4 regions of the Bacillus sp. HSf4 genome follow, and region 1 is predicted to be linked to each of the others. Evidence: riboswitches for the same ligand, from Rfam matches in the RefSeq annotation. Region 1 holds a riboswitch; each other region holds the start of a gene.
What was found. Region 1 has a riboswitch for S-adenosylmethionine ahead of mtnK (S-methyl-5-thioribose kinase). Riboswitches for the same ligand answer to the same signal wherever they lie in the genome.
Positions count from the first base shown of each region.

Region 2: it holds a riboswitch for S-adenosylmethionine, as region 1 does, so the genes downstream of both, P3X63_RS21660 (5-methyltetrahydropteroyltriglutamate--homocysteine S-methyltransferase) here and mtnK (S-methyl-5-thioribose kinase) in region 1, are expected to answer to the same signal.
Region 3: it holds a riboswitch for S-adenosylmethionine, as region 1 does, so the genes downstream of both, P3X63_RS06480 (bifunctional homocysteine S-methyltransferase/methylenetetrahydrofolate reductase) here and mtnK (S-methyl-5-thioribose kinase) in region 1, are expected to answer to the same signal.
Region 4: it holds a riboswitch for S-adenosylmethionine, as region 1 does, so the genes downstream of both, P3X63_RS08910 (YezD family protein) here and mtnK (S-methyl-5-thioribose kinase) in region 1, are expected to answer to the same signal.

Region 1 covers NZ_CP120679.1:1,529,987-1,535,040, reverse strand. Annotated here, with positions in the region: gene P3X63_RS07830 (pyridoxal phosphate-dependent aminotransferase) at 1-836, opposite strand, end outside; gene P3X63_RS07825 (carbon-nitrogen family hydrolase) at 931-1,710, shown strand; SAM riboswitch class I at 1,793-1,936, shown strand; gene mtnK (S-methyl-5-thioribose kinase) at 2,020-3,207, shown strand; gene mtnA (S-methyl-5-thioribose-1-phosphate isomerase) at 3,220-4,281, shown strand; gene P3X63_RS07810 (methylated-DNA--[protein]-cysteine S-methyltransferase) at 4,491-4,988, opposite strand; gene P3X63_RS07805 (PAS domain-containing sensor histidine kinase) at 4,993-5,054, opposite strand, start outside.
Region 2 covers NZ_CP120679.1:4,197,214-4,202,267, reverse strand. Annotated here, with positions in the region: gene P3X63_RS21665 (glycosyltransferase family 39 protein) at 1-712, opposite strand, end outside; gene P3X63_RS21660 (5-methyltetrahydropteroyltriglutamate--homocysteine S-methyltransferase) at 853-2,013, opposite strand; SAM riboswitch class I at 2,058-2,167, opposite strand; gene P3X63_RS21655 (BglG family transcription antiterminator) at 2,748-4,802, shown strand; gene P3X63_RS21650 (PTS sugar transporter subunit IIA) at 4,799-5,054, shown strand, end outside.
Region 3 covers NZ_CP120679.1:1,277,947-1,283,000, reverse strand. Annotated here, with positions in the region: gene P3X63_RS06505 (DegV family protein) at 1-721, shown strand, start outside; gene P3X63_RS06500 (spore germination protein) at 758-952, opposite strand; gene P3X63_RS06495 (DUF3941 domain-containing protein) at 1,106-1,228, shown strand; gene P3X63_RS06490 (CvfB family protein) at 1,254-2,102, opposite strand; gene P3X63_RS06485 (YajQ family cyclic di-GMP-binding protein) at 2,260-2,751, shown strand; SAM riboswitch class I at 2,830-2,941, shown strand; gene P3X63_RS06480 (bifunctional homocysteine S-methyltransferase/methylenetetrahydrofolate reductase) at 3,016-4,854, shown strand; gene metH (methionine synthase) at 4,838-5,054, shown strand, end outside.
Region 4 covers NZ_CP120679.1:1,742,927-1,747,980, reverse strand. Annotated here, with positions in the region: gene cysC (adenylyl-sulfate kinase) at 1-401, opposite strand, end outside; gene sat (sulfate adenylyltransferase) at 417-1,553, opposite strand; gene P3X63_RS08920 (sulfate permease) at 1,573-2,637, opposite strand; gene P3X63_RS08915 (phosphoadenylyl-sulfate reductase) at 2,649-3,350, opposite strand; gene P3X63_RS08910 (YezD family protein) at 3,436-3,549, opposite strand; SAM riboswitch class I at 3,657-3,762, opposite strand; gene pyrE (orotate phosphoribosyltransferase) at 3,922-4,554, opposite strand; gene pyrF (orotidine-5'-phosphate decarboxylase) at 4,551-5,054, opposite strand, start outside.

The sequences.
Region 1 (5,054 bases):
TCCTGCACCGCTTTAAAAAGGCTGACATACATATGGTCCTGGTAGAGATTCAGCGCTTCGATCACAGAGGCGTTTCCGACCGCAAATCCGACTCTCCATCCCGCCATATTGTAGGTTTTGGACAGCGTATAAATTTCGATCCCGGCTTCCTTAGCGCCGTCTGTTTGCAGAAAGCTCACCGGCTTTTGGCCGTCATAGCCGATCGCCCCGTAGGCAAAATCATGAACGACACAAATGCCGTGCGCTTTGGCAAACCCGACGGTTTCTGCAAAAAACGCCGGTGTGGCCTGAGCTCCGGTCGGGTTGTTCGGATAGTTCAAATACATCAGCTTCGCTTTTTCTTTTAGCTCAGAGGGAATGTCGCTGTAGTCGGGCAGAAAATGATTGTCCGCGGTAAGCGGCATCGTTTCCATCTTCGCTTTGGCCAGCTCAACACCCGACCAGTAATCCGGATATCCCGGGTCGGGAACGAGCACGGTATCCCCCGGATTTAACAGGCATTGCGGCAGCTCTACAAGGCCCGCTTTTCCGCCGAACAATACGGCAACTTCCCGCTCAGGATCAAGGGAAACACCATACTCCCTTTGATAAAATTCGGCTGCCGCCTCTTTCAGCTTGCGGCTCCCGCGAAAGGAAGAATAGCGATGATTTTCAGGATGATGCACGGCTTTTGCCATCGCTTCAACAATATGATCCGGTGTCGGCTGATCAGGGTTTCCCTGGCCGAGATTGATGACATCATGACCCGCTGCCATCTTTTCATTCACCTTTTTGACCAGTGATGCAAAAAATTGTTCCGGAAGCTGTTTCAGCACATCAGAAAACTCAAATTTCATTTTTTTCACCCGCTTTGAAAAATTCTTGAAATGATAGTCCATCATCATATATTGTTAAAGGTAAATTGTAAAGCAAAAAATGAGGTGAATAAGAGTGAAGCGGACGATTTCCTGCCTGCAATTCGATATCGCATACGGCAATCCTTCGGAAAATCTCAAAAAAGCGGAGCGGCTGATCGAAGCGGAAAGCCGGCATGCGGATATCCTCGTTCTCCCCGAGCTTTGGACGACAGGCTATGATTTAAAAAAACTCGATGAAATCGGCGACGATGAAGGCGAACAAACGAAAGCATGGCTCAGGAAAACGGCAAAGGCCAACCTTGTCCATATTGTGTGCGGATCAGTCGCCGTCAAGAAAAAGGACGGCGTATACAATACGATGTATATCGCGGACAGACACGGGCAATTGATCAAAGAATACAGCAAAGTCCACCTTTTTCAGCTGATGGATGAGCATCTCTATTTATCCGCCGGTTCCGCCGACGGCGGCTTTGAGATTGAAGGCACACCTGCCGCCGGTGTCATCTGCTATGACATCCGTTTTCCGGAATGGATCAGAAAACACACCTCAAAAGGAGCGGGCATCCTCTTCGTGGCGGCGGAATGGCCCCGGCCGAGGCTTGATCATTGGCGGAGCCTTCTAATCGCGAGAGCTATTGAAAACCAATGTTTTGTCGCCGCCTGCAACTGTTCGGGGAAAAATCCGGAAAACGAATTTGCCGGCCACAGCATGATCATCGATCCGCTCGGACGGGTTCTTGCAGAAGCAGGACACGAAGAAACGGTCATCAGCGCCGAAATCGATCTTAAGGACATCGAAAAAACGAGAGGGCACATTCCGGTTTTTGAAGACATCCGCAAAGATTTATATTAAAAAGTATTGACAAATAATCAATGATACTGGTAACATGTTCAGCAACTGACCGAACTGAAATTTCAAAATTTTATATTGATTTCTCTTATCGAGAGTTGGGTGAAGGACTGGCCTTATGATCCCAACAGCAACCGACCGTAATACCATTGTGAAATGGGGCGCGAGCATTTTGCGCCGCTAGGGCACGGTGCTAATTCCATCAGATTTGCATTCTGAGAGATAAGAGAGGCGTGCGCGACGATCAGCCTCTTTCTCTCGATGAGAAAGAGGCTTTTTATTTTGTTAACGACTTTGAGGGGGAATTTTAAAATGACCGTAACGAAAACCGCAACCTACGAAATCCTGACAGAAAGCTCTGCGGCCGCGCTCGCCGTCCGGCTCGGACTTTTTTCAAGCAAAAGCACTTTGACATGCCGGGAAATCGGCGACGGCAACCTGAACCTCGTCTTCCGCGTGTATGATCAGGAGCAAAAGAAAGGCTTGATCATCAAGCAGGCCGTTCCGTATGCGAAAGTCGTCGGCGAAAGCTGGCCGCTGTCATTGGACAGGGCGAGAATTGAAAGCAGCGCACTGATCCGGCAGGCTGAGCACGCACCACACCTTGTGCCCAAAGTGTATTACTCGGATACAGAGCTGGCCGTCACCGTGCTGGAGGATCTGTCCCATTTGACAATCGCCAGAAAAGGACTGATCGAAGGGTACGATTATCCGCATTTGTCAGAGGATATCGGTGAATTTCTCGGAAAAACGCTGTTTTACTCGTCTGACTATGCATTGGATCCAAAAGTAAAAGAGCGTTTGTGCAAGCAGTTTATCAATCCTGATTTATGCGACATTACAGAAAACCTTGTTTTCACAGATCCATTCTTCGACAATGAAACAAATGATTTTGAGGAAGAGCTGCGCGGTGAAGCGGAGAAGTTATGGGGCAATGGTGCCTTGAAGCTTGAAGCGGCAAAGCTGAAAAAGCGTTTTATAACCTCGTCGGAAACGCTCATTCACGGCGATTTGCATACCGGAAGCATTTTTGCCGGTGATGCCGAAACGAAAGTCATCGATCCTGAATTTGCATGTTACGGTCCGATCGGTTTTGATATCGGCCAGTTTATCGCCAATCTGTTTTTAAATGCTTTGGCCCGCGAAGAAAACAGACGCGGCCCGCTGTACAGCCATGTTGAAACCGTATGGAACACATTCAGCCGCACATTCAGCGAAGCATGGGAAAAAGACAGCCTTGATCAGTACAAACACGCGCCCGGACGACTGGAAGCAACACTGAAACAAGCGCTGGAGGACGCCGCCGGCTTCGCCGGCTGCGAACTGATACGCCGGACGATCGGGCTTGCCCATGTCGCCGATCTGGATACGATCGCCCCATTTGACAGACAGATCCGGCAAAAAACGCTCGCATTGAGAACAGGCGCGGCATTAATTGAAAAACGCAGCAGTTTCCGGACGCCTAAAGATATCATTGAAGCGTTTCAGAGCTTGCTTTAGGGAGTGACTAACATGCCAGAACAATTTGCAGTTCCCCGCTCTGTGGAGTGGACAGAAACATCGGTAAAAATTTTAAATCAGCAAAAGCTGCCCGAGAAAACGGAATATCTCAATTTGACGACACAGGAAGACATCTATGATGCGATCCGGTCGCTGAAGGTGCGGGGAGCTCCGGCCATCGGCATCACAGCGGCGTTCGGGCTTGCGCTTTGCGCCCAACAAATCGAAACGGCGGATGTTTCCGAATTCCAAAGAAAGCTTGCCGAAATCAAAAATGTGTTAAACGGCGCGAGACCAACAGCCGTCAATTTATCATGGGCCTTAAACAGGCTGATGAAAAGCGCTGAAGGCGCCCGGTCTGTGAATGAAGCAAAAACCGATCTCATCCATGAAGCGATTCAGATTCAGATTGAAGATGAGGAAACATGCCGGCTGATCGGGCAAAATGCTTTGCAGCTGTTTAAATCCGGTGACAATATCATGACGATCTGCAACGCCGGATCGATCGCGACAAGCAGATACGGAACGGCTCTTGCCCCGTTTTATCTGGCCAAAACAAAAGATCTTGACCTTCATATTTACGCCTGTGAGACGAGGCCCGTCTTACAGGGCGCGCGCCTGACGGCATGGGAACTCATGCAGGGCGGGATCGACGTCACGCTGATCACCGACAGCATGGCCGCACATACGATGAAAGAAAAAAACATTTCTGCTGTCATTGTCGGAGCAGACCGGATCGCAAAAAACGGAGACACAGCCAATAAAATCGGAACCTATGGGCTGGCGATACTCGCCAATGCCTTTCAAATTCCGTTTTTCGTTGCCGCTCCCCTGTCAACTTTTGATATTTCGATTTCGTGCGGAGACGCCATTCCGATTGAGGAACGCGATCCAGATGAAGTCAGACAGATCGCAGGGACACGGATCGCGCCGCAGGAGGTGCCTGTGTTCAATCCGGCTTTCGATATCACTCCGAATCATCTGATCTCGGGGATCATTACAGAAAAAGGGATCATCACAGGCCATTATACAGAAGAAATCGAAGCGCTTTTTTCCGCTAAAGCTAACGTGTAGGCAGCTTTAGCGGATTTTGATGAATTTCATAATGTCTTTTTTTTGTTCTTTTGTCAGGACATGCAGTTTGACGAACAATTCGGTGTAGCCGACAATTTTTTGCGGGCGGTTTGTTTTCATTGATTCGTCCTCCTTTTTTACCAAGACCAACATTTTTAGCTTAATAAAATTATATGTCGCCGACAAAAAAAAGCAACGGCGCGCTTGCATTATTTTCCTTTATAAGGAATGTTCTCGAGCTCAAGCAACACCGCTTTTTTATCTGTTTCATTTCCCGCATACCCTGTCAGCGTCTTGTTTTTTCCAATGACGCGGTGGCAGGGAATCAAAATCGGCAGCGCGTTTTTTTTGTTTGCTTGGCCGATTGCCCGGACGGCTTTCGGATTTCCGATGGCACAGGCAATATCGTGGTAGCTTCGTGCTTCACCGTAAGGAATGGACTCCAGCGCTTTCCACACTTTTTTCTGAAAAACCGTCCCCTCCTGATCGATCGGCAGTGAAAAGGTTTGGCGCTCGCCCCGGAAATATTCTTCAAGCTGACGCTTCGCATCCAGCAATAGCGGCGTTTTTTTGGGCATGAGCTCTGCATCTTTTTCCCGCAGATTCTCCAATTCCTCCTGATTCAAAAGCACATGTGTAATGCGGCCGTTCTCCTCGACGATATATGCTTGTCCAAAGGGCGAACTGAACTCAATATAAAAACTCACGATGTTATAAAGCCTCCTCCTCATGCTGTTGTCTGATCGGAAGTGTCAGGTGAAAGGTCGTGCCTT
Region 2 (5,054 bases), 1.8 Mb from region 1:
CGATATAAGGCCGCGAACTTTCCGGCTGGCTGTCGACGATGACCGCCCAGGAAACGGAAACACCTGCCAGAACGATAACTGCTGTGATAAGGGAAACGATTTTTTTGCGAATCGTCGTCTTTGCTGCCATCAGGTAAAATAGCATGAATGCAGGCAATACCATATAAGCTTGCAGCATTTTGACGTTAAAGCCGACGCCGACCATACAGAAGGCTCCGAGCAGCCATCCGATTTTTCCTTTGCGGACGGCTTTAAACAACATCCATGTTGCGATCATCAAACAAAGGACGAGAATGCTGTCAACGTTGTTTGTATGGCTGACGGCAACGGCAATCGGTGTACATGCCATCACGAGAGCCGCTATTCTTGCCGCCGTTTTTCCGAAGGTCGGTTTTACAATAAAGTACAAGAGTGATACAGAGATCACTTCAGCAATCGCTTCGGGCAGAACGACGCTCCAGCCGTGCACGCCGAATACGAGAGCGAACAGTGTTTGAATCCATAATGCGACAGGCGGTTTATCAACCGTTACAAAGCCTGCCGGGTCAAAAGATGCGTAAAAGAAATTATGAAAGCTTTGGGTCATACTCTCAACGGCCGCCGTATAGTAGGCGTTGTCTGTGTCGTTATTCCAGATGCCGTAAAGGTTTAAACATGCAGATAATGCGAGAATCAATACAAGAAAGATATCAATTTTCCTTTTCTTTTCCATTATTCGGTCACCTCACTTACATGCATTATAGAAGCCAAATATGATCAAACTATGAACAAATCAAGAAGGATTTTTAAATTGTAAAAACGCGGGCAAAAAAAAGAGACATACCGATTACGGTATGTCTCAAACGCGTGTTTTTATTTCCACACATCTTCTGCAATGTCAATTACATGGCGCAGTTTTTCCCACTGCTGTTCTTCCGTTAAAAGGTTTCCCTCTTCCGTTGAAGCGAAGCCGCACTGCGGACTCAGGCAGAGCTGGCTCAGATCAACATAGCGGGAAGCTTCTTCAATACGGCGCTTGACGGCTGCAGGGTCTTCAAGCTCTCCAAACTTAGAAGTAATTAAGCCGAGGACGATCTGTAAATCTTTCCGTTTGACGTAACGAAGCGGTTCAAACCCGCCGGAGCGTTCATCGTCAAATTCCAGGAAGAGTCCGTCAAGGTTCAGTCCGTCGAAAATCGTTTCCGCGGCCGCGTCGTAGCCGCCTGAGGCCACATATGTCGAACGGAAGTTTCCGCGGCAAATATGCATGGTGACGGTCAAATCATCAGGGCGTCCGTCAAGCGCTTCATTGATCGTTTTGGCGAAGGATTCACGCAGTTCATCAGGCTGGCGTCCGAACGCTTTGATTTGTTCGTGTCCCTTTTCAGAGAAAAATACGGACCAAGCTGTGTCGTCAAGCTGCAGATAGCGGCAGCCTGCATCATAAAACGCGTCGATCGCTTTTTTGTAAGCTTGGGCCACATCATGATGGAACTCATCCAGATCCGCGTACGGGCTTTCATCAAGCTTTCCTCTGAAAAACAGCATATTCGGGCTCGGAATTGTCATTTTCGCCGTATGGTCTCCGGCAATACGATGAAGAAAACGATAATCGTCAAGCATTGGATGATTCGTAAAATCGACTTTGCCGGTCACTTTTATGCCGCGCGGTTTTGTTACTACATTGTGAAATTGAATTCCCTTGTCCGCTGTATAACCCTCTACACCGTCAAGGCCCTCCAGAAAGTCGAAGTGCCACCATGAGCGGCGGAATTCGCCGTCTGTCACGGCTTGAAGCCCAATCTCTTTTTGTTTTTCAACGATGCGCTTGATCTCTTCGTTCTCGACTTCGCGCAATTGTTCAGTGGTGATTTCACCGGACGCTTTTTGAAGGCGCGCTCTTTTCACAGGTTCTGACCGCAAAAGGCTGCCCACTTGATCAGCCCGGTACGGCCCCTTTTTTTGATTTGGCGTTTGTGACAGTTCAGCTGCTGGATTTGTCATGATTGATCCCTCTTTCTGTTTTGGTAACATAAAAAAGCTCTTCCTGATAAGGAAGAGCTTGATAGACAATCTCCTCCTTATCTTCAAGAACGCGAATACGCTCTTAAGGATTTAGCACCATTCTGTCATAGACAGCGGTTGCCGGGTTTCACAGGGCCAGTCCCTCCACCACTCTTGATAAGGAAAACCTTTTTTATGCGATTTTTATAATAATTTTAATATTAATACTTTTTATGAAAATGTCAATGGTATTTGGCAAAAATCTCTCTGTTTAGGTATTTTTCCATACCGTTTGATATTTTTCATTTTCCTCTGCAGCCATTCGTTCCATTCGAGGTTTGCTTGATGTCTTCGGATTGGACAGCATCGTATAAATGTCTATGGCCTTGAATGATATTAAATCGACTCAAGGTGTGATTTTTTCTGAAAAGCAGTTGTGAGAACGTTCAACAAGGTGATGCATCAAAGGCTTCATATTGAAGTGTGTTATCTTTCAATTCCAGGTTTGCAAAATACGTATGAATCAAATGGTCCATTTTAAACATCTTTGATTTATAGATTGTGGGAAAAACACCGGATCAATGGGTTTTCGACAAACTGCCTTCAGGCGGTATTTCTTCAGATATTTATCATATCCCGGAAACAGAAAAAGATGATCACAATCGATATTTGAAAGCGTTTTCTAAATTGTGTTCAACTACCATATTTCCGGTCGCTTTAAAAATATAATAGAACTAAGGTCTCGGGATAGAAGGGGGGATTAGATGAAAAATAAATTAAAAGACGTTGTTCAGCATTTAGTGATGAATCGTTCTTCTACGGTCGATTGGATCGAAAAAGAGATCAGCCAAAATAAAAGTGCAATTTGCAGCCATATTAGACAGCTGAATGACTACATTGGCAAGCAGAAGCTGGATTTGATTCAAATTACCCGAGAAGACGGCCGCATTTTGATCTCTGACAAAACGCGGGAATACCTTTATATCATGCTGAAAAAGGCAACATTTGTTGAACTGGACTACATTCCGCCGGAACTGAGAACGGGCCTGATCGTCATTAAACTCTCCACAAATCCGGCCCGTGATTCTTTAAAAGAGCTGGCTGACTTTGCAGCGGTCAGCAAAAATACGATGCTCCATGATATGAAGGCCGTCAAGGAATCTTTGCGAAACGAATCGCTGGATTTGCAATATTCGAGAAAAGACGGTTATCAGTTGATCGGCTCTGAGTATCGCATTCGCAAAAAGCTGGTCATTGAGACGAAAAAACTGCTGACTCGCGATGCCGGCGCCGCCTTATTGGAGCGGAAAGGGCTGATCGATCAAAATGAGCTGTTCCTTTTAAAAGAACGCTTAATGAAAGCGGAAAAAGAATTGAAGATTTCGCTGACTGACGAACAAATTGAAGATTTACCGATCGTCCTCTACTTGCTGATCAGGCGGATCAAGGAATGCAGGCGGGAGTGGACGCTTGAATTTGAAGAGGCGGACCTCATCCATACAAAGGAATATCAGTGTCTTAAAAATATATTTTGGGGTATGACCGAGCTGAGTGAAAACGATAAATTGTATTTGTCTCTTCAGGTGCTGTCATCCAACAAGCTTGAATCTGCACTTGATCTTTCAAGCGGCGGGGATCTGGTGAATTGCGTCCATGAATTCCTCGATGTGCTTGAAGGACAGCTGGCGACAGATTTAATGAAGAAAGAAGAGCTTAAACATAGGCTGCTTCTCCATTTGCGGCCTGCGGTTTACAGAATAAAGATGGGGCTGAACATCGACAATCCATTAAAGGATCAATTTATCGGCGAATTTCCATCCGTCTATTCCATCGTCAGCAATTCCGTTTTTCCGATCGAAAAGGTTATCGGGCTGCCGCTCTCGCAGGAAGAGGTCGCTTATCTTGCGATGATTGTACAGGCCTGGATTCATCAGACAGAAGGAGAAGCGGATTTTGTCTTTAAAGCTTTGGTTGTATGCCGGAACGGAATTTCTGTATCAAAGCTTCTCCTTGAAACATTAAAAGGAATGTTTCCCCATTTTCAGTTCATTGGCGCATATGCGGAGCGGAATTTTAAAGAACACGAACAAAAGGTGGATTTTATTTTTTCAACCGTCCCTTTAAATACTGTGAAAAAAACGTTTTTAGTCGATCCGATTTTAAATGAGAAAGATCGCTTCTTATTAAAAAAAGAGATTCAAAAATATATAGAACAAGATAGTGAAAAAAAGGCGCGCGAATTATTATTTCATTTGAAAGATTATATCGATCAAAAGGATTATCCGGCTGTGCAAGAGAAACTCATGTCTTTCTTTAATCAATCATCTTCTTCTGCATGTGCAAACGACGATCGCATTAAAGGTGAAAAGCTGTTCCCATTTTCAGAAGACCATATCGGTTTTACTGAAAGGGACATGAGTTGGGAAGAAGCGCTTGAACAAGCGATTAAGCCCATGAAGTTAAGGGGGTCCATCAATGAAAATTATAAGCGGCGGCTGACGGAACTGTTTGCGGAGGAAAGCCGCAGAATGATGATTGGCCCGTTCATCTATCTCCCGCACGCGAAGCCGGACGATGGGGTGGTGCATGAGGATTTCAGCATTTTGATATGCAGGCACCGTGTGGTCATGCCTGACGGAAATGCTGCAAAAGCGATTGTCGTGCTGGCTCCCGAAGATGAACATCATCATGTACCTACTCTTCTGCATTTGAACGATTTGTTTTTGAATGACTCAGCGAAGATATGGAAGGCACAGACAAAAAGAGATGTCCTCGATCGTATCTGCCTGTCTTCTGAGGGAAGGGGGTGGAGAAGGTGAATGAAGCTGATTTATTCAAGGAAGAACTCATTTTTACCGATATCCATGCACAAACGCCGTCTGAACTGCTAACAGAAATCGGTTGTGCATTAGAGCAATTGGGATATGTCGAAAAGTCGTTTACAGGCGCGATCATAGAGAGGGAACGGCAATATCCGACAGGGCTGGCGCTTCCGGAATTTAGCATCGGTCTTCCCCATACCGATGCCAGGCACGTGAAGCAGGCCTTTATCGCGGTTGTGAAAAATGACC
Region 3 (5,054 bases), 250 kb from region 1:
CGTATATGAAGCGATGCGCGAAGGCAAAGCGCCGAAAACGTCGCAGCCGTCTCTAAAGCTTTTGCGCGACACCTTCAGCCGGCTGGCGGAAAAAAAGCAACCTGCTTTATATGTCGCCTTTTCCTCAGAGCTTTCGGGAACCTATCAGACCGCTGTGATGGCGGCAAACGAAGTCAAGGAAGAATTTCCGGAATTCGATTTGCGAATCATCGATTCAAAATGCGCTTCACTCGGTTACGGTCTGGCTGTAAGGCACGCCGTCGAACTCGCTACTAACGGCAATACAATACAAGAAATCGAATCGTCTGTAAAGGACTTTTGCGAACATCTTGAACATATTTTCACAGTCGATGATTTAACTTATTTGGCCAGAGGCGGAAGAATCAGCAAAGCATCGGCCTTCGTCGGAGGACTGTTAAACATTAAGCCGCTTCTCCATGTCGAAGATGGCAAGCTTGTCCCTCTGGAAAAAATCCGGGGCAAAAAGAAACTGCACAGGCGGATGATCGAATTGATGAAAGAAAGAAGCCGGGATTTAAGCGGGCAAACGGTCGGCATCAGCCACGGAGACGACGCGGAAACAGCCGAAGAAATCAAACGCCTGATTGAAGCCGAATTCGCGCCGAAAGAAATCGTCATCAACATGATCGGTTCAGCCGTCGGCGCCCATGCGGGACCCGGCACATTGGCGATCTTTTTTCCGGGAAAAGATAAAAGATAAACAAAAACAGGCCTGCTTAAAAGCAGGCCTGTATCGTCAGTCGTCCACGTTGATTGTCCCTTCACCAATGATCGGTGAAAGCGATTCGGCGACCGCAGTCCCGACATCCGGACCGCCAGCCCCCTCGATCACCTTTTCCATTGTGACCGGAGAAATCCTGTACGCTCCGCCGAAGTTGACAATCCCTCCCGCAGACACATGATGAATGTAAACTGAGCAGCTATGTTTCATACTAAGTCTCCTTTTTCGGGTCTTATGATATATGTATGCCGGCGGAGGAAGAAGGCATAAACTTCCCGGCAAAAAATATCGCGATGGGAGAATACATAGTTTTGCCTCCGATGAGCAACATAAAAGCGACATTTTAACGGGAGGTGCTTCCTCATGAAAGATGATGATAAAAAGCCGGTTGACAACAACGCCGTCAACCAAAAGAAAAACCGGCTCGCCGAAAAAAACAGACAAGCCGGAAAACACCAGTATTCCAAAAAAACCGATCATTTGTAAGCCAAAGGGGCGATTGCGCCCGCCCCTATTTTTTCTCGTATGTCCAGCCCTCTTCCTGATAGATTTTCCCCTGCTTCATCAGGTGGCCGAGCGCTCTTTTAAACGCCGCCTTGCTCATGTTAAACCGCTCTTTGATATCTTCCGGGTCGCTTTTATCCCAAAAAGGCATCGCACCGTTTCTCGTCCTCATATAAGTGAGGATCTGTTCGGCGTCAACAGACATGGCGTCCTGCTTTCTCGGCAGGAGCGACAAATTGACCGTACCGTCTTCTTTTACTTTGATCACCCTTGCTGTCAGCCTCTCTCCAAGCCTCGGCTCTTCTTTTCTTTCAGATGAATGGATAAAGCCTCTTATGCCTTCATCGGAAATCAAAAAAGAGCCTGATGCGATCAAACGGTATACTGTTCCTGTCATCTCCTTGTTCATTAAATCGTCCGAAGCTTTGTGAAAAAGCTCGCTCATCTTGTCTTCCGGAGCAGGTTTGGCAAACATTCTGCCGTGGCTTGTGATCTTCAGCATGCAGTACAGCCTGTCCCCTTTTTGAGGCCAGACAGATTCATAAGGCGGAAGATGTTCGGTGGCGACAAGCGCATCCTTTGTGAGCCCGACATCGACGAACACCCCCATGTCGCTGACGGCATCCACGACTTCCACCCAATCGTAGTGATCAGCGCTGATGATCGGTTTTCTCATCGTAGCCGCCAAGCGCCCCTCATGATCGACATACACAAAAACGTCGACTTCTTCCAGATCTTCTATATCCGCGGTGACCTCGCTGTGATGGAGGAGAATCGATTCATCTCCGTCCGTCAAAAAGTACCCGTAGTCGGCTTTGTGATCTATTTGCAAAGTTAATTGCTGTCCCGGTCTCATATTGATTCTTCCTTTCTTCATGCACCTGTTCTATTGATGTATTCCTCCAATGTTCAAATTATTGCCAGATAACGGCCAGGCAAAACCGTACCATATTGGAAGTTTCACCTTATTCTACTATAATTGACTCATAAGTAAAATGGATGGAGGTTTTCACATGGCAAAAGAAAGCTCATTTGACATCGTCTCAAAGGTTGAACTCCCTGAAGTTCAAAACGCAATTCAAACCGCTCTGAAAGAAATCGGCACACGCTATGATTTCAAAGGTTCAAAAAGCAGCATTACGCTTGAAGGAGACGAGCTTGTCCTTGTCTCAGACGACGAGTTTAAAATGGACCAGCTGAAAGATGTCCTCGTCGGCAAGCTGATCAAGCGGAATGTCCCGACAAAGAACATCGAATACGCAAAGCTTGAGAACGCTTCAGGCGGAACCGTCAGACAGCGGGGCAAACTGGTTCAGGGGATCGATAAAGACAACGCAAAGAAAATCAACAATCTGATCAAAAAATCTGGGCTGAAAGTCAAATCCCAAATTCAGGATGATCAAATCCGGGTAACCGGAAAAAACAAAGACGATCTCCAGCAAATCATCGGCTTAGTCAAAGAAGCAGACCTTCCGATTGATGTTCAATTTATAAATTTTCGATAAATTCTCAATTTACTGTTGATTATTCCCCCGATTTTCGGTAAATTGAGTTAAAGTATTCATCACACAATTGAATAGCTGTTCTTATCAAGAGAGGCAGAGGGACTGGCCCGATGAAGCCTCAGCAACCGGTGAATGAATATTCATGACCAAGGTGCTAAATCCAGCAAGCAGTCTGCTTGGAAGATAAGAAGACCGACATTGTCGCTTAAAAGTCTTCTTATCAGAAGACTTTTTTATTTATCAACATGTTCAAGGGGGAAAACAATGGGTTTTTTGGATGATATAAAACACAACATTTTAATCGCCGACGGTGCCATGGGGACGCTCCTTTATTCTTACGGAATCGACCGCTGTTTTGAAGAATTGAATATATCAAAGCCCGATGAAGTTAAACGCGTCCATGAAGCATACGTCCAAGCAGGCGCCGACATTATTCAAACGAACACGTACGGTGCAAACTTCATCAAGCTGTCCAGATACGGCCTTGAAGACGAAACGAAGCAAATCAACGAAAAAGCCGTCCGCATCGCCCGTTCTGCCGCCGGTTCCGCGTATGTTTTCGGAACGCTCGGCGGAATCCGGACGTTTAATAAAAACACGTATTCACTCGATGACATTAAACGGAGCTTTCGCGAACAGCTTTACCTTCTATTAAATGAGGAGCCTGACGGGCTTCTTCTGGAAACCTATTATGATTTGGAAGAAGCGCGCGAAGTGTTGAAGATTGCCAGAAAGGAAACAGACCTGCCGATTGTTCTGAATGTCTCCATGCATGAGGAAGGTGTTCTTCAAGACGGAACACCGCTCAGCGACAGCTTAAAGCTTTTGGCTGATCTCGGAGCCGACGTGGTCGGCATCAACTGCCGCCTCGGTCCCCATCATATGATCAAAGCGCTCGAAGAAGTGCCGCTTTTGGAAAACGCCTACCTTTCCGTCTATCCAAACAGCAGCCTTCCATCCCTTGTTGAAGGTCGCCTCGTCTATGAAACTGATGACCAATATTTCAGAGACAGTGCGAAGGAATTTCGCAACCAGGGCGCACGAATCATCGGCGGATGCTGCGGTACGACGCCGCACCACATCAGAGCGATGGCTGAAGCGGTCAAAGACCTTCCGCCCGTCACCGAAAAACATGTCAAAATCAAAAAGCAAGCGCAAGCGGCCGTTCAACAAGAAAGAACAGAGCCCGCACTGGACGAACTGGCAAAAGAAAAACGATCGATCATCGTTGAACTGGACCCTCCTAAACAATTAAACTTTGAAAAGTTTCTCCGCGCAGCAGAGGAATTAAAGGCGGCGGGAATCGATGCCCTGACCTTGGCGGACAACTCGCTTGCGACTCCGCGGATCAGCAATGTCGCCTGCGGGGCGCTGTTAAAGCAGCGGCTCGATATGAGGTCACTTGTCCATATCACCTGCAGAGACCGCAACCTGATCGGCCTGCAGTCTCATTTAATGGGCCTTGACACCCTCGGGCTGTCCGATGTGCTGGCGATCACCGGCGATCCGTCGAAAATCGGCGACTTCCCGGGCGCCACCTCCGTCTATGACTTGACGTCATTTGATTTGATCGGCCTGATCAAGCAGTTCAATGAAGGTTTGTCCTATTCCGGGAAACCGCTCGGCAAAAAAACGAACTTTTCTGTCGCCGCCGCCTTCAATCCGAACGTCAGACACATTGATAAAGCGGTCAAACGGATCGAGAAGAAAATCGACTGCGGCGCCGACTATTTTATTTCCCAGCCGGTCTACTCGGAGGAACAGCTCATCAAGATTCATGAGGAGACAAAGCATCTTGAGACACCGATCTACATCGGCGTCATGCCTTTGACAAGCAGCAGGAACGCGGAGTTTATTCATAATGAAATTCCCGGGATCAAGCTGTCGGATTCGATCCGCGAAAAAATGGCGCTTGCCGGAAATGACAAACAAAAACAGACGCAGGAAGGCCTCGCGATCGCCCGCTCACTGCTTGACGCCGCATGTGATTTGTTTAACGGCATCTACTTGATCACACCGTTTTTGCGCTCTGACTTGACAGCAGAACTGACGGCTTACATTCACCAGAAAGAAAAGGAGACCGCAAATGTCTATCATCAATGACCAGCTGAAGAAAAAAATCCTCGTCCTTGACGGTGCGATGGGCACGATGATTCAAGACGCAAACCTGTCTCCCGCCGATTTCGGCGGAGAGGCATATGAAGGATGCAATGAATATTTAAGTGTGACGGCCCCGCACATCATCCAAGGCATCCATGAAGCGTATCTCGCCGCAAAGGCCGATATCATTGAAACGAATACAT
Region 4 (5,054 bases), 210 kb from region 1:
AAATCGCATTTGACATATACTTCGTGAAATTCATTTTCCTCAACAAGCTGTCTGATGAGGTCGCGGTCTTCTTTAAATGGAGAAATAAATGCCGTAATCACGATCGTCCCCTGTTCGACAAACAGTTTTGCAACTTCGCCGATCCGGCGGATATTCTCTTTTCGGTCCTCATCGGAAAACCCGAGATCTTTGTTCAGCCCGTGTCTGACATTGTCCCCGTCAAGGACCGTCACCTGGTAGCCTTCTTCAAACAATTTGCGTGCGGCTGCGTTGGCAATCGTAGATTTTCCTGAGCCGCTTAAACCCGTCAGCCAAATGATCGAGCTTTTGTGTTTGTTTTTTTCATGGTATTCCTGCTTTGTAATGGATGCCTGATGCCAGACGATATCTTGATTTACCAATTGTTAGCCCCCCTTTTAAGAAACCCCGGCCGCCAAGCCTTTTATCAATGTTTGAATGACTTCAGGGCGGCTGAATGTGCTAGGCGGGAATTCGCCGTTTCTCAGCATGGCCCTCACCTTTGTGCCGGACAAAATGACATGATGTTCTTTGCCGTGAGGACACGTTTTCGCCGTTGCCATTGAACCGCAGACATTGCAGTAAAAGCTGTGTTCAAATTTCAGCGGCGTGATCCCGATCTCTTCCGGTTTAAACTGATCAAACAGCTCCTGCGCCTCATATGTTCCATAGTAATCGCCGACTCCGGCATGGTCTCTTCCGACGATAAAGTGTGTGCAGCCGTAGTTTTTTCTGACAAGCGCGTGGAAGATCGCCTCTTTCGGTCCCGCATAGCGCATCGCTGCCGGGAAGACCCCGAGGAAGACGCGGTCTTTCGGATAATACCCGTCAAGCAGCACCTGATAGCTTTCCATGCGGACATCCGCCGGAATGTCGTCTGATTTCGTTTCCCCGACCAATGGATTGAGGAACAGTCCGTCTACCGTTTCGAGCGCTGTTTTTTGGATGTATTCGTGTGCTCTGTGCACCGGGTTTCTCGTTTGGAAGCCGACGATCGTTTTCCAGCCATTCTCTGCGAATTTTTGTCTCGTTTCCGCAGGTTCAAACGTATGTGCCGGGAATTGCTTTTCACTTCGCTTGATGAGAGTGATCGGCCCGCCGACATAAACATTCCCGCGTTCAAACAGTTTTTTGACGCCCGGATGCTCAATCTCGTCGGTTTTATAGATGCGGACGGCTTCCGTCTTTTTATCCGGCGTATAGATATCTTCGATGTCAATGACGCCGTATGTTTCTCCGTTGTATGTGAGACGGACGGTATCTCCGACTTTCAATTGAACCGCTTTTTGTTCATCAACAGGAAGTGTAATCGGAAGCGTCCATACATGGCCTGCGGCAAGCCTCATGTTTTCCACAACCGAAAGATAGTCTTTCTCTGTTAAAAACCCTTCTAACGGGCTGTATGCTCCGATTCCGATCAGCTCAAGATCGGCAAAAGCGATCACATCCAGTGCAATTTCCTGTGCGATTTGCTCGAAATCAAATTCTTCATTTACGCGGTTTACCAAAACACCGCCGTGTGGTGCTAAACTCATGACTCTGTTTCCCCCTACTTTAAATTCCTCCGCCCTGTTCATGGACGGAGCTGTGTTCTTTTTTGACCGCCCTCATCAGGCTGATCGTTCCGACTGACGCCAGAAGAACGCTCGTGATGACAATGAGAGCGTAATAGTCTCCCTTTAATAAAAGGCTGACTAGCGTATAGGAAAGACTTAATGAAAGAAACGGCGATACGATCCATACTTTCAGCATCGTTTTGACCACCTGTTTATGAAAAACATTGCCGCCGTTTTTTGCCATTCCCATTCCTATTATAGAAGATGATGTCACCTGCGCGAGCGGAACCGGAAGACCGAAAATTGAGCTGATCATCACAAGCCCGGCTCCGGTGCTTGACAGAAGGATCCCCTCTCCTTTTGAGAATCTGGTGATCTTTTTGCCGTTTGTTTCAAGTACGCGCCGGCCCAATAATAGGGCGCCCAGTGCGACGAACAGCCCGCCGTACAGCGTTCCTTCGCCAACTGTCAAAACATGCGCCGCCACCAGAGGGCCGACAGCGTTTGCGACATTGTTCATTCCCGCTGAGAAGGCCTCAAAAAATCCGCTGATGAGCAGAAGGACCGCCAAAATTTTCGCTTTGTTCCCTGAAGCGGGACGCTTTATCGCTTTTTTCATGATCTTTGCCATGGCAAATGTAAAAGTAAAAGCGGCGATTGGAACGATAACCCAAAACATGACGATGACAAGCAAAGATTTGACATATAAAATTTGATAGGCGACACCGACGCCGACGACAGATCCGACTGTCACCTCACTTGTCGAAAGCGGAATGCCGAGAACGTTTGCGATAAAGAGCGACAAAGCGGCTGATCCGATGATAATGCAGACGATTTCCAGCGTGATCACCTGTTCGGGAATAATACCCGAGCTGATCGTCTTCACGACGTTTCCGCCGCCGATGACGGCACCTGAGAGAACGCCGGCCGCACAGATCAAAAGCGCGTGAAGCTTCTTTTTGACCGCTTCCGATCCGTAGGCGATGCCCATTGAAGCGGCGGCCCCGCTTGCTCCAATGTTCATCGCAAAAAACATGCTAAATAAAATGGCGGCAAGTTCCATAACTCATCTCCTTACTCGTGCAGTCCGCATTCGGTTTTGTTTAAGCCGTTCCATCGTCCGGAGCGGAGATCGTCCATCGTAAAGGCAGGAGAGGTGCACGGCGCACAGCCTATGCTCGGATAGCCTTGGTCGTGAAGCGGATTATACGGCAGATCGTGTTTTGTGACATATCTCCAAATATCCTTCCACGTCCAATGGATGAGCGGACATACTTTGATGGACTTGAATTTCTCGTCTTTGTTTAAGAAGTTCGTCTTTCTGCGTCCTTCGGATTGTTCGCGGCGAAGGCCAGACAGCCATGCCGGATAGCCGGAAAGCACCTCGCGGAGAGGAATGATCTTCCGCATTTCACAGCAGGAATTCGGGGCGGTCTTCCAAAGTTCATCCCCGTATTGTTCAGCTTGCTGTGCGACGGTAAGCTCCGGTTTTTTCATCACAATCTGGAGGCCGGGATATCGTTCTTTGACAGCGTCTATCGTTTCATACGTTTCTTTAAAATGAAGGCCTGTATCAAGGAAGACGATGACAGCGTCTTTTTTCACCTTGTAAATCAAATCGATCAGGACAATTCCCTCAATTCCGAAGCTGCATGCATATACGAGCTGATCTCCGTAATGGCCGTACGCCCATTTCAGGACGGACAGTGCTCCTTTATATGAATCATCTTCTTGAAAAGAGATGGTCGGTTCTTCCCATGTACTGTAAGTAAAAATTGTCGGTTCCCCCTTTTTTCGCCAACAAAAAAACGGCTTCCAGCAGAAAAAAACTGTGAAAACCGCCTCTAGTTTGTCTAGTCAGCTATTTCAATCTTATTTTTTCATTTTTTTCAATTTGAATGACCTTGCCGTCTTGAACAACGAATGTGATCGATCCGTAATTCATGTCCTTCAGCATGTCTTTCATTTTGATGATCGCTTTTTCGAGCTGCTCATCTGTTTTCACTCCTAGCTCCTCCTCTGCCCCGTAAAAATTAAAATCTTTCTTCCAAATTTGAAAGAAAGATGAGGAACTTCTCATATTCCTTATCTCTCAAAATGAGGGCATTTTGCTGGAAGTAGCACCTTACGTCTGCACGCAGGTTGCCGGGTTTCATCGGACCAGTCCCTCCACCGCTCTTGATAAGTTTGCTTTTGTTATTTTAAAATTTTAGCACAATTCGAATAAAAGTCAACCCGACTTTTTTGATAGGATTAATAAAAATAAAAAATGATACGTTTTTCCTATTTCTGAATCTGAAAAAAGAAACAAAAAAACCGTTCCCCATTTCAGGGGACACGGCATCGGTCACATTTCCATCCAGGATGTTGATTCAGGATTGACTTTCCATTCTTTCAGCTTGACGGCATCCGCTTCTTTGATCATACCTTCGGCAAGCGCAGCTTCCGTCAAGGTGTCATAATCGGTGAGTGTATAATAGGCGATACCTGCCTCACCAAAAGCGGCGGCGGCTTTGTCGAGGCCGTATGTGAAGATCGCGGCGACGCCGAGCACCTCACATCCGGCTTCTTTCAGCGCGGCGGCGGCTTCAAGCACACTTCCTCCTGTTGAAATCAAATCTTCGATCACAACGACTTTTTGGCCATTACTTACGGCCCCTTCGATTTGATTTCCTTTTCCGTGCGCCTTCGGCTTGCTTCTGACATAGCACATCGGCAGCTGCAGCCTGTCAGCGGCCAGCGCAGCATGCGGAATACCCGCTGTCGCCGTTCCGGCGATCATTTCCGCTTCGGGAAATTTGTCTTGTATCAATTCGGCAAGGCCGGAAGCGATGGTGTCGCGCACTTCGGGGTATGAAAGTGTCAATCGGTTGTCGCAATAGATCGGCGACAGGATGCCGCTTGCCCATGTGAACGGCTCATTCGGCCTCAGGAAAACCGCTTTGATTTTTAATAGATGGTTGGCTATCTCTGTTTTCATGCCTTGATTCCCTCCCATTGAAACGCTATTTTCTGATAGGCTGCGACCGGATCCGGCGCCTTTGTGATCGACCGGCCGACAACGATCGCCGAAACGCCTTTTTCCCTTGCGTATTCCGGCGTCGCTACTCTGACTTGGTCATTGGTATTGTCATCTGCCAGGCGGATTCCCGGTGTGACGGTCAGAAAATCAGGAGCTGCAGCCTGATAAATGCGCTCAGCTTCATGTACGGAGCAGACGACCCCGTCGAGCCCGCTTTGTGCAGCCAATCTGCTGTAGTGAAGCACAGCCTCCTCAAGCGGCGCTTCGATCAAGAGTTCGCTTGTCAGTATGTCTTGGGACGTGCTGGTCAGCTGGGTCACCGCGATTAATGACGGCCGTTTTTCTCCGGCAGGGGTTCCGGCTTCAAGGCCTTCCACCGCAGCTTCCATCATCTGCTTTCCGCCGGCGGCGTGCACATTGACAAGGTTAACGCCGAATCCCGCCAGCCTTTTCATCGC